DNA from 2 places in the Micrococcus sp. iso_26 genome. Region 2 is predicted to be linked to the other one. Evidence: riboswitches for the same ligand, from Rfam matches in the RefSeq annotation. Region 2 holds a riboswitch; the other holds the start of a gene.
What was found. A riboswitch is a leader RNA that binds a small molecule or an ion and turns the genes downstream of it on or off. The one in region 2 is predicted to bind S-adenosylmethionine.

Region 1: linked by a shared signal. The riboswitch ahead of AC0VX0_RS09735 (flavin reductase family protein) and the one ahead of AC0VX0_RS02755 (bifunctional o-acetylhomoserine/o-acetylserine sulfhydrylase) in region 2 are both predicted to bind S-adenosylmethionine.

Annotation. Positions count from the first base shown of each region.
Region 1 is NZ_CM149652.1:2,089,748-2,095,807, reverse strand. It holds gene AC0VX0_RS09750 (FMN-binding glutamate synthase family protein) at 1-1,980, shown strand, start outside; gene AC0VX0_RS09745 (MFS transporter) at 2,097-3,317, shown strand; gene AC0VX0_RS09740 (cold-shock protein) at 3,381-3,584, opposite strand; gene AC0VX0_RS09735 (flavin reductase family protein) at 3,823-4,347, opposite strand; SAM riboswitch class IV at 4,421-4,540, opposite strand; gene AC0VX0_RS09730 (hypothetical protein) at 4,737-5,351, shown strand; gene AC0VX0_RS09725 (RNA-binding S4 domain-containing protein) at 5,399-5,767, opposite strand; gene hisD (histidinol dehydrogenase) at 5,778-6,060, opposite strand, start outside.
Region 2 is NZ_CM149652.1:600,435-606,494, reverse strand. It holds gene AC0VX0_RS02765 (SGNH/GDSL hydrolase family protein) at 1-232, shown strand, start outside; gene metX (homoserine O-acetyltransferase MetX) at 308-1,438, opposite strand; gene AC0VX0_RS02755 (bifunctional o-acetylhomoserine/o-acetylserine sulfhydrylase) at 1,435-2,802, opposite strand; SAM riboswitch class IV at 2,933-3,048, opposite strand; gene AC0VX0_RS02750 (VOC family protein) at 3,226-3,864, shown strand; gene AC0VX0_RS02745 (CPBP family intramembrane glutamic endopeptidase) at 3,883-4,779, opposite strand; gene AC0VX0_RS02740 (phosphotransferase) at 4,921-5,997, shown strand; gene gatB (Asp-tRNA(Asn)/Glu-tRNA(Gln) amidotransferase subunit GatB) at 6,013-6,060, opposite strand, start outside.

The DNA.
Region 1 (6,060 bases), 1.1 Mb from region 2:
CTGATCGTCGCGACCCTCTCGCTGGCCGCGCTCGTCGTCGTGCTGGTGGCCGCCATCGGCGGCGGCGCGTGGTGGGTGCTGGCGGTGCTCCTGGTGGCGCTGCTCGTGCTCGCCGTGTGGGACATGACCCAGAAGCGGCACGCGATCCTCCGCAACTACCCCGTGCTCGGCCACATGCGGTATCTGCTGGAGTCGATCCGCCCCGAGATCCAGCAGTACTTCATCGAGCGCAACTTCGACGGCAAGCCGTTCGACCGGGACACCCGCTCGATCGTCTACGCCCGTGCGAAGGGCCTGGACAGCCACAAGGCGTTCGGCACCGAGCGGGACACCTCGGAGATCGGCTACGAGTTCCTGTTGCACTCCACCGCCCCGGTCAACCCGCCGGAGGAGCCCCCCACGGTGCGGATCGGCGGCCCGGACTGCCGCCGGCCCGTGGACATCTCGCTGATGAACATCTCGTCCATGTCCTTCGGCTCCCTCTCCGCCAACGCCGTGATCGCCATGAACAAGGGCGCCGGCCTGGGCGGGTTCATCCACGAGACCGGCGAGGGCGGCCTCACCAAGTACCACCGCGGCAACGGCGCGGACCTGTTCTGGGAGATCGGCTCCGGCTACTTCGGCTGCCGCAACGAGGACGGCACCTTCAGCCCGGAGAAGTTCGCCGAGAAGGCGCTGCTGCCCGAGGTCAAGGGCATCACCATCAAGATCTCCCAGGGCGCGAAGCCCGGCCTGGGCGGCATGCTGCCCAAGGAGAAGATCTCCCCCGAGATCGCCGAGGCCCGTGAGATCCCGATGGACAAGGACTGCCTGTCCCCGGCGTCCCACTCCGCGTTCCGCACCCCGCGCGAGATGGTCAGGTTCATCGAGCAGCTCCGTGAGCTCTCGGACGGCAAGCCGATCGGCATCAAGTTCTGCGTGGGCTCCCGCGTGGACGTGCTGGCCATGACCAAGGCCATCTGGGAGGAGCGGATCGCCCCCGACTTCATCATCGTGGACGGCTCCGAGGGCGGCACCGGCGCCGCCCCGCTCGAGTACTCGGACCGCGTGGGCACCCCGCTGACCGAGGGCCTCATGCTCGTGCACAACGCGCTCGTGGGCACCGGCCTGCGCCACATGATCAAGCTCGGCGCGGCCGGCAAGGTCGCCACCGGTTCGGACATCGTCAAGCGTCTGATCCAGGGCGCGGACTTCACCATGTCCGCCCGCGCGATGATGATGGCCACCGGGTGCATCCAGGCGCAGAAGTGCCACACGAACGAGTGCCCCGTGGGGGTGGCCACGCAGGACCCGCGTCTGATGCGCGCCCTCGACGTGGAGGACAAGGGCAACCGCGTCTTCAACTACCACCGCCTGACCGTGCGCGAGGCCGTGCAGATCATGGCGTCCATGGGCCTGACGCATCCGTCCCAGCTGAACACCCGCATGCTGCGCCGCCGCGTGGACCACCTGAGCACCCGCTCGTACGCGTCCATCTACCACTGGCTGCGCACGGACGAGCTGCTCAACGACCCGCCCGCCGGCTGGGCCATGGACTGGGAGGAGGCGGACGCGGACCACTTCGGCGAGCACGCCCGCGTGGACTACCTCACCGAGCGCGACCCCCAGTGGCGCTCCGAGCTGCTGATCCCGGGCCGCAAGGCGGCCGGCGCCCCCGTGCAGGGCTCCCCCATCTCCGGGACGGGCTCCACGCTCGTCGACGCCCGGCGGACCGAGTCCGTGCCGCTGACGACGTCGCCGATGCCGCGCGTCAGCTCGTTGGGTGAGGGTGAGTCGCTGTCCCCGCACGGCGGCCGTCGTCGGGCCCCGCAGGATCCGGCACCCGCCGCCACCGCCGGCGAGACGCCCACCGACGAGAACGAGGGCCTGCCGGCGGAGGCCGGCGAGCGGCCCGAGCGCCAGGACGGCGAGGAGGTCACCCAGCGGGGGACCACCGGCCGCGTCGAGGGCGAGCACCGCGGCGAGGGCCGCGTCGGCTGACCCACCCCCGCAGTCACCCCCGCTTTCGAGGCGGGAAATCCACCTCACACGACGCCCCCGGGCGCCCATGAGATAGATTTCCCGCCTCGTCGCGTGAGGGGTCGTAGCCTGGGGCCGTGACCCTGCCCGCCCCCGCCGCTCGCCGCCCCTCCGCGGCCCTGCTGTGGGTGCTGCTGGCGGCGATGGGCGCCGGGCCCCTGTTCAACTACGGCGTCTCCGCCTCCTCCACGGTCGTGATGGAGCGGCTCGACGTCACCTCGGGCCAGCTCGGCACCGTGATGACGGTCGTGTTCGCGGCGGCCGCCGTCACCTCGCTCGGCCTCGGCCGGGCCGCCGACCGCCTGTCCGCCCGCGCACAGCTGAGCATCATCTTCGGCGGCACCGCCGCGGCGCTCGTGCTCGGCGCCGTCGCCCCGTCCCTGCCCGTGCTGTACGCGGCGGCCGCCGTCGCGGGCGTCACGCAGGCCATCTCCAACCCCACCACGAACCGGATCATCCGGACCGTGGTGCCGCCGGAGAGGCGCATCGGGTGGGTCGGGGTGAAGCAGTCCGGCGTGCAGGCGGCCCAGCTGGTCGGCGGCCTGTTCTTCCCGGCCGCGTCCCTCGCCCTCGGCTGGACGGGCGCCGCGCTGGGGGCCGCGGTGCTCATCGGGGCGCTCTGGGTGCTCGCGCTGGTCGCCGCCCCGCCGCTGCCCGGGGCGCCGCCGCCGGCCACCGGCCCCGTCGGCGGACGACGACGGCGGGACACCTCGCCCCTGCCGGCCACGGTCTGGTTCTTCGCGGCGATCGCGTTCCTCACCGGCCTGGGCATGCAGGCCACGAACACGTACCTGCCGCTGTTCGCGGTCGAGACGCTGGGGATGACGCTCGTGGCCGGCGGTGCCGCGGCGGCCGTGTCCGGGGTGGTGGGGGTGCTCTCCCGGATCGGGTGGAGCCGGCGGATGAGCTCCGGAGACCGGCCCACCACCCTGCTGACCGTGATCTGCCTGGGTGCCGTGGCCGGCGTCCTGGTGTTCCTCGCAGCGGACCTGCTGGATCTGCCGGTCCTGCTGTGGGTGGGCGCCGCGGTGCACGGCCTGACGGTGCTGGGCGCCAACGTGGTGATCAACGCGGGCCTGTTGAGCGAGGTGCCGGCCGAGCGGCTGGGCCGTGCGACCGGGGCGAACTCGATGGGCATGTACGCCGGCTTCGCCCTGGGCCCGCTGCTGATGGGCCTGCTGCGCGACGTCACGGGCGACTACCGGGCCGGCTTCGCGGTCGTCGCGGCCGGGTATCTGCTGGCCCTGGGCGTGGTGCTGCTGTTGCGTCGCCACGTGGGTCGGCGGGGCGCGGCCTGACACACGACGACGCCCCCGGTCCGTGTGGACCGGGGGCGTCGGAAGCCGTGCGTCAGGCGAAGATCAGAGCTTCGTCACGTTGGCGGCCTGGAGGCCCTTGGGGCCGTCCTGGGTCTCGAACTCGACGCGGTCGTTCTCCTGGAGCTCCTTGAAGCCGTTGCCCTGGATGGCGGAGAAGTGCACGAACACGTCCGCGGAGTTGTCCTCGGGGGCGATGAAGCCGTAGCCCTTCTCAGCGTTGAACCACTTGACAGTACCGACAGCCATGATGGTGTCCTTTCGATGTGCCCCCGCGGTGCGGTGGCGGTGTTGGACCGCGGCCCGGATGTGGGACGCGGGTGAAGCGGCGAGACTGAACCGCTTGCCCAACACTCATCGACGCCGGCGATGCCGGGCTGACGAGCAGTGAAGATGGCGGGATACAGCTTGATCAACTTCAGGCTCCATCATTGCACGGATCTCGCCGACCGGGAACCAGGGGCCTGATTGTTCACCTGGAGTTCGCTCAGAGCGCGCGCAGGCCGTGGAAGAGGTTGCGGTGCAGGGCGGCCGGGGGAGCGGCGTCCGTGTGATCCGCGAAGGCCGTCACCTCCAGCAGCACCACCGTGTGGTCGCCCGCCGGGACCTCGGCGTGCACCCGCGTCTCGAGCCAGAGCGAGGAGCCCCCGATCAGCAGGGCGTCATGCGGGCTGCGGTGCACGTCCAGACCGGCGAAGCGGTCGCCCTCGCGGGAGGCCAGCTGACGGCACAGCGGCGTCTGGTCCGCCGCGAGCAGGGAGACGCCGATCGCCCCGGCCCGGCGCAGGCGCGGCCAGGTGCGGGAGCTGTTCTGTGCGGAGAAGGACACGAGGGCCGGCTCCCAGGAGATGCCCACGCCGAAGGACGAGGACACCATCACCTCGGGGACGTCGTCGGCGAGGCCCGCCAGCGCGACGACCCCGGTGGGGAATGCCGAGAGGCCGGAGCGGAGGTTGCCGAGGGACAGGTCGGTGTCCCACGCGGCGGTGTGGGGTTCGTGGGTCAGGGTCATGGCGCGCGTCCTCTTCCGATGACTGACGCGGCTCCGCAGACGGCGGGAACGCGGATCGCCCGGATCCGCGGAGGCGCGGTACTTGCCCGTCGGGGTGTCCGAGGGGCCGAATCATCACCTGGAGCACCCCACTACTGCGTGAGAGGGTTGCCGTCCCGCCGGCCAGGGCCGTGAATGACGGGAACTCGTGATTCTGGGGATCAGCCTACGGAGGGGTCCGTGGGGTGGTCAAAGCGCGGCGGTCGCGCGGCGTCATCCGAGCTGCCCGATGTGATGCTTGACACACCGCGCATCCCCAGTCAGGATCAAGCCACTCGAGAGGGGGGAGCTCGAGACCGCGGCCCGCGGCCCCCGCAGACGGTTCTCTTGGAAGGGATCGGATCATGCGGATGGACATCAAGAAGAAGCGTGCGGCATTGTCGGCCGCCGTGGTCGTCGCGGCTCTCCTCGGCACCGCCATCTCGGGATGCTCCGCTTCCCCGGGCAGCGTCTCCTCCACCGCGAAGGCCTCCACCGCTGCGGCGTCCTCCGTCACCCCGACGTCAGCGGCCCCCTCGGCAACCCGGTCGGCCTCCGCCACCGGTTCGTCCGCGTCGTCACCCGCCGGTGAAGAAGCACTCCCCGCCGCGCTGTTCGAGGAGGACGGGATGACGTTGGTCGAGTACACGCGCCGGCATCCGGATGCGGACCATCTCGACCCGGAGAAGGAGTCCGTCCTGGAGGAGGCGGTCGGGACGGGCACACAACAGATCACCGTGGACGCTCAACAGGGTGCGGTCCTTCGGGTCATCGTGCTGTGTCCTTCGGATGCCACCGGTGAGACGGAGATCCTGACCTCACGGGGTGGCGGGGGAACGAAGACCTGGATGGCCGGATCGGAGGCGCTGTGCGGCGGCTGGTCGGCGGCGACTCCCCCCGTGGATGAGGCGGGGCCGATGACGTTCACCGTCACGGTGGACAACGACAAGCCGTTCCGGATGGTGCTGACCGCACCCTCCGCATGAGGCCGCCATCACGACGGCGGATGACGGCGCGGGGAGGACTGAGTCGCTCAGCGTCGGTCGCGGCCGCGCAGCGCGTCCAGCTGCCGGCGGTCCCGTTTGGTGGGCCGGCCCGCGCCCCGCTCGCGGTACGGCACCGCGAGCAGCTCACGCGGCACGGGCGGCGGGGAGTGGTCCACGTACTGCTGCCGGGCCACGGGGGCACCCACCCGCTTGGCGATCAGCCCCGTGACCTCGAGGATCCGCTCGCGTCCGTCCTGGCGCACCCGCACCCGGTTCCCGACGACGACGGGCGTCGCCGCCTTCACGGGCTCGCCGTCGATGCGCACGTGGCCTGCGCGCACCGCCGCCGTCGCGGCGGACCTGGTCTTGTACAGCCGCACGGCCCACAGCCACGCGTCGATGCGGACGCCGCTCACGCCCGCCCCCTCACGCGAAGCGGGCGCGGATCGCGGCGCCGTGCGCGGGCAGGCGCTCGTCCTCGGCCAGCACGCCGATCCCGTCCGCGACCTCCTCGAGCCCGGTCTCCGTGTAGCGGATGCGCTGCTGCAGGCGCAGGAACGTCACCGTGTTCAGACCGGAGGAGTGCCGGGCCGTCCCCGAGGTGGGGAGCACATGGTTGGACCCGGCCGAGTAGTCGCCCAGCGGCACGGGGGCGTGCGGGCCCACGAACACGGCGCCGGCGTTGCGGATGCGCCCCACGAGGGCCTCG
Region 2 (6,060 bases):
CCTCGAGCACCTGCGCCTCTCCCCGCCGGCGCCGCGCACGTGGCGCGCGGCCCGCGCGTCGGACGCCGCATGGGTGCGCACGCATCTGGCGCCGTGGGTGGTCCGCCGCCTCCGCGGCGTCTCCTCCGGCGACGGCGTCACGGCCAAGCGCCCCGTCCCCGAGCCGCTCTTCGGCGCGCCGATGCCGCAGGGCTCGGACCACACCGAGCCGCTGGACATCGTCGAGCCCTGAGCCCGGCCGGCGGGGACCGGTGGCCGTTTCCCGAACGACAGTGCCGCGACACGCCGCCGTTTCCCGAACGAAAGTTCAGAGGGCGAGGGTGCGCTTGAGCGTGTCGGCCACCTGGCCGTATTCGGTGAGGAAGCCGTCGTGGCCGATGGGCGAGGCGATCGTGTGCACCGGCGGCCGCGCGGGCAGCGCCGCCGCGAGCGCCTCGGACTCGGCCGGCAGGTAGAGCCGGTCCGAGTCGACGGCGGCCACGAACGCCCGGCCCCGGTAGTCCGCGAGCGCCGCCGCCACGCCGCCGCGCCCGCGCCCGACGTCGTGGCCCATGAGGGCCTCGGTGACCACGAGGTAGGAGTTCGCGTCGAACCGGTCGGTGAGCTTGGCCGCCTGGTGGTCCAGGTAGGACTCCACGGCGTAGCGCCCGCGCCCGCCCGGCACCCCGACGACGGCGCCGAACGGGTCCTCGACGCCCTGCGGTTCCCGGCCGAACCGCTGGCCGAGCTCGCCCGCCGTGCGGTAGGTGGTGTGGGCGATGCGCCGGGCGATGCCCAGGCCGGCCACGGGGCCGGGGCCGGGGTAGTAGTCGCCGCCCTGGAAGTCCGGGTCGAGGCGGATGGCCGCGGTCTGCGCCTGGCCCCACGCGATCTGGTCGGCGGAGGAGGCCGCGGTGGCGGCCAGCACACCCACTCCGGCGACGCGCGCGGGGTGGGTCGCGGCCCACTCGAGGGCGCGGGCCCCGCCCATCGATCCGCCGATCACGGCGCGCCAGGCGCCGATCCCGAGGTGGTCGGCCAGGCGCCGCTCGGCCTCGACCGCGTCCCGCAGCGTGAGGAACGGGAACCGGGAGCCCCAGGGCCGCCCGTCGGGGGCCGGCGTCGAGGGCCCGGTGGAGCCGTGGCAGCCGCCGATCATGGCGGGGGCGACCACGAACCACCGGTCCGTGTCCACGGCGCGGCCCGGGCCGACGAGGGCGTCCCACCAGCCCGGCGTCGGGTCCTCCTCGTGCGCGGCCACGTGCGCGTCACCGGTGAGGGCGTGCAGCACGAGCACGGCGTTGGAGCCGTCGGCGGCGAGGGTGCCCCAGGTCTCGTAGGCCAGCTCGACGTCGGGCAGCAGCCCGCCGGTCTCGGTGTGCAGCTCGCCGACCCGCAGGCCGTGGCGGCCGCCGCGGGGCAGCGCGGTGCGCGACGGACGCGTGGCAACGGCGGTCATGCCCGCTCCCCCGCGTCGTCGTCGCCGCGGCGAGCGGCGGCCGCGAAGCCGCGCTCGAGGTCGGCGAGGATGTCCTCGATGTCCTCCACGCCGAGCGAGAGCCGCACCAGGCCGGGGGTGACGCCGGCGGCGCGCTGCTCGTCGTCGGTGAGCTGGGAGTGGGTGGTCGAGGCCGGGTGCACCACGAGCGAGCGGACGTCGCCGATGTTGGCCACGTGGTGGTGCAGGGTGAGCCCGTCCACGAACGCGGCCCCGGCCTCGCGGCCGCCCGCGATCTCGAAGGAGACGAACGCGCCCGCGCCCTTCGGCAGGTAGCGCTGGGCCCGCTCGTGCCACGGGCTGGACTCCAGGCCGGCGTAGACCACGTGCTCGACGTCGTCGCGGCCCTCCAGCCAGCGCGCCACCGCGGCCGCGTTGGCCACCTGCCGCTCCATGCGCAGGGACAGGGTCTCCAGGCCGAGGTTCACCAGGAACGCGTTGAACGGGGAGATGGCCGAGCCGTAGTCGCGCAGCAGCTGCACGCGCGCCTTGAGGATGAAGGCCAGGTTGGCGCCGAGCGGCGAGCCCACCCCGAGGTCCCGCGCGTAGACGAGGCCGTGGTAGGACTCGTCCGGCTCGTTGAAGCCGGGGTACCGCTCGGCGTGCTGCGCGTAGTCGAACGTGCCGGCGTCGACGATCACGCCCGCGATGGCCGCGGCGTGCCCGCCGAGGTACTTCGTGGCGGAGTGGGTGACGACGTCGGCGCCGTGTTCGATCGGCCGCAGCAGGTACGGGGTGGCCAGCGTGTTGTCCACGATCAGCGGCACGCCGGCCTCGTGGGCGGCGTCGGCGACGGCGCGCACGTCCAGGACGTCGCCGCGCGGGTTGCCGAGGGTCTCGCCGAAGAACGCCTTGGTGTTCGGCCGGACGGCGGCGCGCCAGGACTCGAGGTCGTCCGGGTCGGTCACGAACGTCGTCTCGACGCCGACCTTGGCGAGGGTGTGCTTGAACAGGTTCTGCGTGCCGCCGTAGAGGCTGGCCGAGGCGACCACGTGGTCGCCGGCGCCGGCGACGTTGAGGATCGCGAACGTGGTCGCCGCCTGACCGGAGGCCAGCAGCAGCGCGCCCACGCCGCCCTCGAGCGCGGCGATCTTCTCCTCCACCGGGCCCTGCGTCGGGTTGCCGATGCGGGTGTAGAGCGGGTCGAGGTCCTTGAGTGCGAACCGGTCCGCGGCCACCTGGGCGGACGGGAAGTCGTACGAGGTGGTCTGGAAGATCGGCAGGGCGGTCGCACCGAAGGCGTGCTGGCCGACGGCGACGCCCGCGTGGACCTGCGCGGTGGAGAAGCCCCAGGCGTCGGGGGTCGGGGTGGTCTGGTCGGTCATGGCGGACCCTCCTGAAGGGTTCAGGGGCCGGACCCGGCCGCCCCGCCCGCCGGCCGACGTGCCGATCCGGGGACCGGCGTCGTCGAGGTGCCGGAGATGACCCGGCGCCGTCGAGAGGGGCCGTGGGATCGGCCCGCGCTTGCCGGCATCCGTTGTGGGGCCGGCCTGGTCGTCACCCGGGGCACCCCACCGCGGAAGGAGGGTTGCCGGTCAGCATGCCGGGGCCTGTTGCTGACTCTCGTGACCGTGCCTCCGAGTGTAGCCCGCCGCCCCGCCACGATTTCGTCACGCGTGTCACACGCGGATACGCTCTCCGCACGGGGCGCCCGACCCGTCAAGGGCTCGACGCCCCCCGACTCGCACCAGGTCAACCCCCGGGGCAGCCCGGGAACGGAGAGGAACAGCGCAGTGCACACCTGTCGCATGGACCACGTGTCCTACGCCGCCGGCCCCGAGGGCCTGGACGCCACGGTCGCCCGCATCGCCGAGACGCTGGGCATCGAGCGGATCAAGGGCGGTGTCCACCCACGTTTCGGCACCCAGAACGCACTGTTTCCCATGACGGAGGGGCAGTATCTGGAGGTCGTCGAGGCCCTGGACCACCCGGCCTCCCTCAGCGCGCCGTTCGGCCAGCTCGTGCGCGCCCGCACCGAGCAGGGCGGGGGCTGGATGAGCTGGGCCGTGGCCACCCCGGACATCGGCCGGTTCGAGCGCCGCCTCGGCCGCGAGGCCGTCCCCGGCAACCGTCGCTTCCCGGACGGCCGCGAGCTGTCCTGGCGGCAGATCGGCATCAAGGGCACCCTCGCGGACCCGCAGCTGCCGTACATCCTGCGCTGGGCCGACGGTCAGGAGGACATGCACCCCTCGCAGGCGGCCGAGCCGCAGGCCACCATCGAGCACCTGAACATCGCCGGCTCCCCCGAGCGCCTCGCCGAGTGGCTGGGCGGCGAGGACGAGGACGGCCAGGTCCATGACGTGAACATCGAGTACGTCGCGCCCTCCGGCACCCCGGGCATCGTCTCGGTCACCTTCCGCACCCCGAAGGGTGAGATCACGCTCTGAGCGCGGGGGCGGGGCCGCTCAGCCGAGCAGCCCCGCCCGCGCCAGCAGTGGGTAGCCGACGAACCCGACGGCGTCCAGCAGCGTGTGCGCGATGACCAGCGGCATCACCCGGCGCACCCGCAGGAACACGAGCGCGAACACCACGCCCATCAGGGCGTTGCCCACGCCCGGCCCGATCCCCTGGTACAGGTGGTACGCCCCGCGCAGCAGCGCGAGGGCGAGCACGACGACGGCCACGCGGGTCGGCAGGAACAGCCCCTCGGCGCTCGCCCACGACGACGGCACGGCCGGCGCCGGATCGCGTGCCAGGCCCGCGGCGCGCAGCCGCTGCAGATACCCGAGGCGGTCGACGAGCCAGGCGCCCACGATGACCTCCTCCAGCAGTCCGTGCCGCAGCGCGGAGAGCAGCAGGACCGGCACCTGGTACCAGCTCTCCCCGAGCGCCGAGCCGACGATCGCCGTCGTGATCCCCAGGGCCCGGCCGGCGGCGTAGACGCCGAGCGTGCCCAGCCCGATGGCCGCGAACAGGCCCAGGCCCCAGGCCAAGTCGCGGCCGGGGCGGCGCAGGTCGAGGCCGAGCACCCGGAACGGGTTCCGGCCGCGCAGGTGCATCAGGTGCAGCACGAGGGCCACCGGCACGAGCGCGAACCCGATGCCGAGCAGCTGATAGGTCAGGTCGAAGGCCCAGCGGTCGGCCAGGGCCGGGTTGAGGACGGTGGTCTGCTCGCCGAGCGGGGCCTGGGTGGCCTTGTCGATGAGCTGGACGATCGCATAGACCGCCGACTTCCCCAGGGAGAGGCCGAGGACGATCGCGATCTCCCACCGCACCGTGCGCGCGGACGGGGCGGGCAGCGCGGGGGCGGGTCGGACGGCCGGGCCGGCCGGGGTGCGGGACGTGCGCGGGGTGGCGGGCATGCCCCCCAGTATCCGCCCGCCCCCCTCTCCCCCGGGCGCTTTCGAACGTGAGGGAGGGCCTGTCTCCCGTTCGAAAGTCCCCATCCCCCCGATGTCACGTTCGAAAGTCCGGGAGGGAGGAGGGAGGGTTAGCGTGGTCGTGTGGTCTCCCCGCCTGCCCCCAGCGAGCTCGAGCTGGTCCACCGCGCCCTGCAGCACCTCCGCCCCGGCCTCGACCCCGCTCTCGCCCGCCGGCTCCGCACAGCCGACTGGGCCGCGGCGTCCGTGGAGGAGGGCGGGCAGTTCCACCGCGTGCTCGTGCTCGAGGACGTCGGCGTCCTCCGGATGACGCGGGCCCACGAGGTCGGCGCCGCCCCCGCCGCGCGGTGGGCGCCCGAGCGGGACCCCGCAGCGCACCTGCCCCGGCGCCTGGCCCTCCTCGACGGGCTCGCCGCGGCCCTGGCCGAGCGCCGCGTGCCGTGGACCGTGCCGGTCGCCCTCTCGGACCCCGTCCCCGCGGGCCCGGGCGCCGCGGTGCTGCAGCGCTTCCTCCCGGGCGGACCGCACCCGCCGCACGAGGGCGATCCGGCCGTGCTGCGCGGCGTCCTCGACGACCTCGCCGCCGTGGACGTCACCGACCCGCGGATCGCCCCGCACCTCGGCCGCCCGTTCGCCTTCCGCGGCCCGTGGACGCCGGAGCGCGCCCGGCACGTCGCGGCGCTGCCGGGGACGGTCGCCGCGCGCCTGGGCGCATGGGAGGGGCACGACGTCGACGCGCGGCTGGGCGCCGAGGCGTGGCCGGACGCGGTGGCCGCCCTCGCGGACACGGTGACGACGTGGACCGCCGCGCCGCCCGTGCCGCCGTCGCTCGTGCACGGCGACCTGGCCGGGCACAACATGCGCTGGCGTGCCGTGCCCGAGGACGAGGACCCGCGCGCCCCGCTGCGCTGGGCGCTGGCCGGGGTGCTGGACTGGGACTTCGCGTGCGCATGGGACCCCGCCCTCAACGTCGCCTACCTGGCGCTGTGGCACGGCGAGGAGAAGGTCCCCGACCTGGCCCGGGACGCGGCCGAGGCGCGCCGGGCCCGCGTGTGGCTCGGGGCGATGGCCCTGGAGACGCTCGACGACGCGGCGGCCCGGGACGCGATCGTCGGCGGGCTGGCCGCGGGGTCCTGGCGGCGCCTGCTGCGCAAGACCCTGCCCCGCGTGGCGCGGACCCTCGCCGCCCTGGACGACTGAGGGCCCGCGCGGTCGTCAGGACACGCCCAGGCGCTCCAGGACGATCTCGCGGACGCGGCCGGC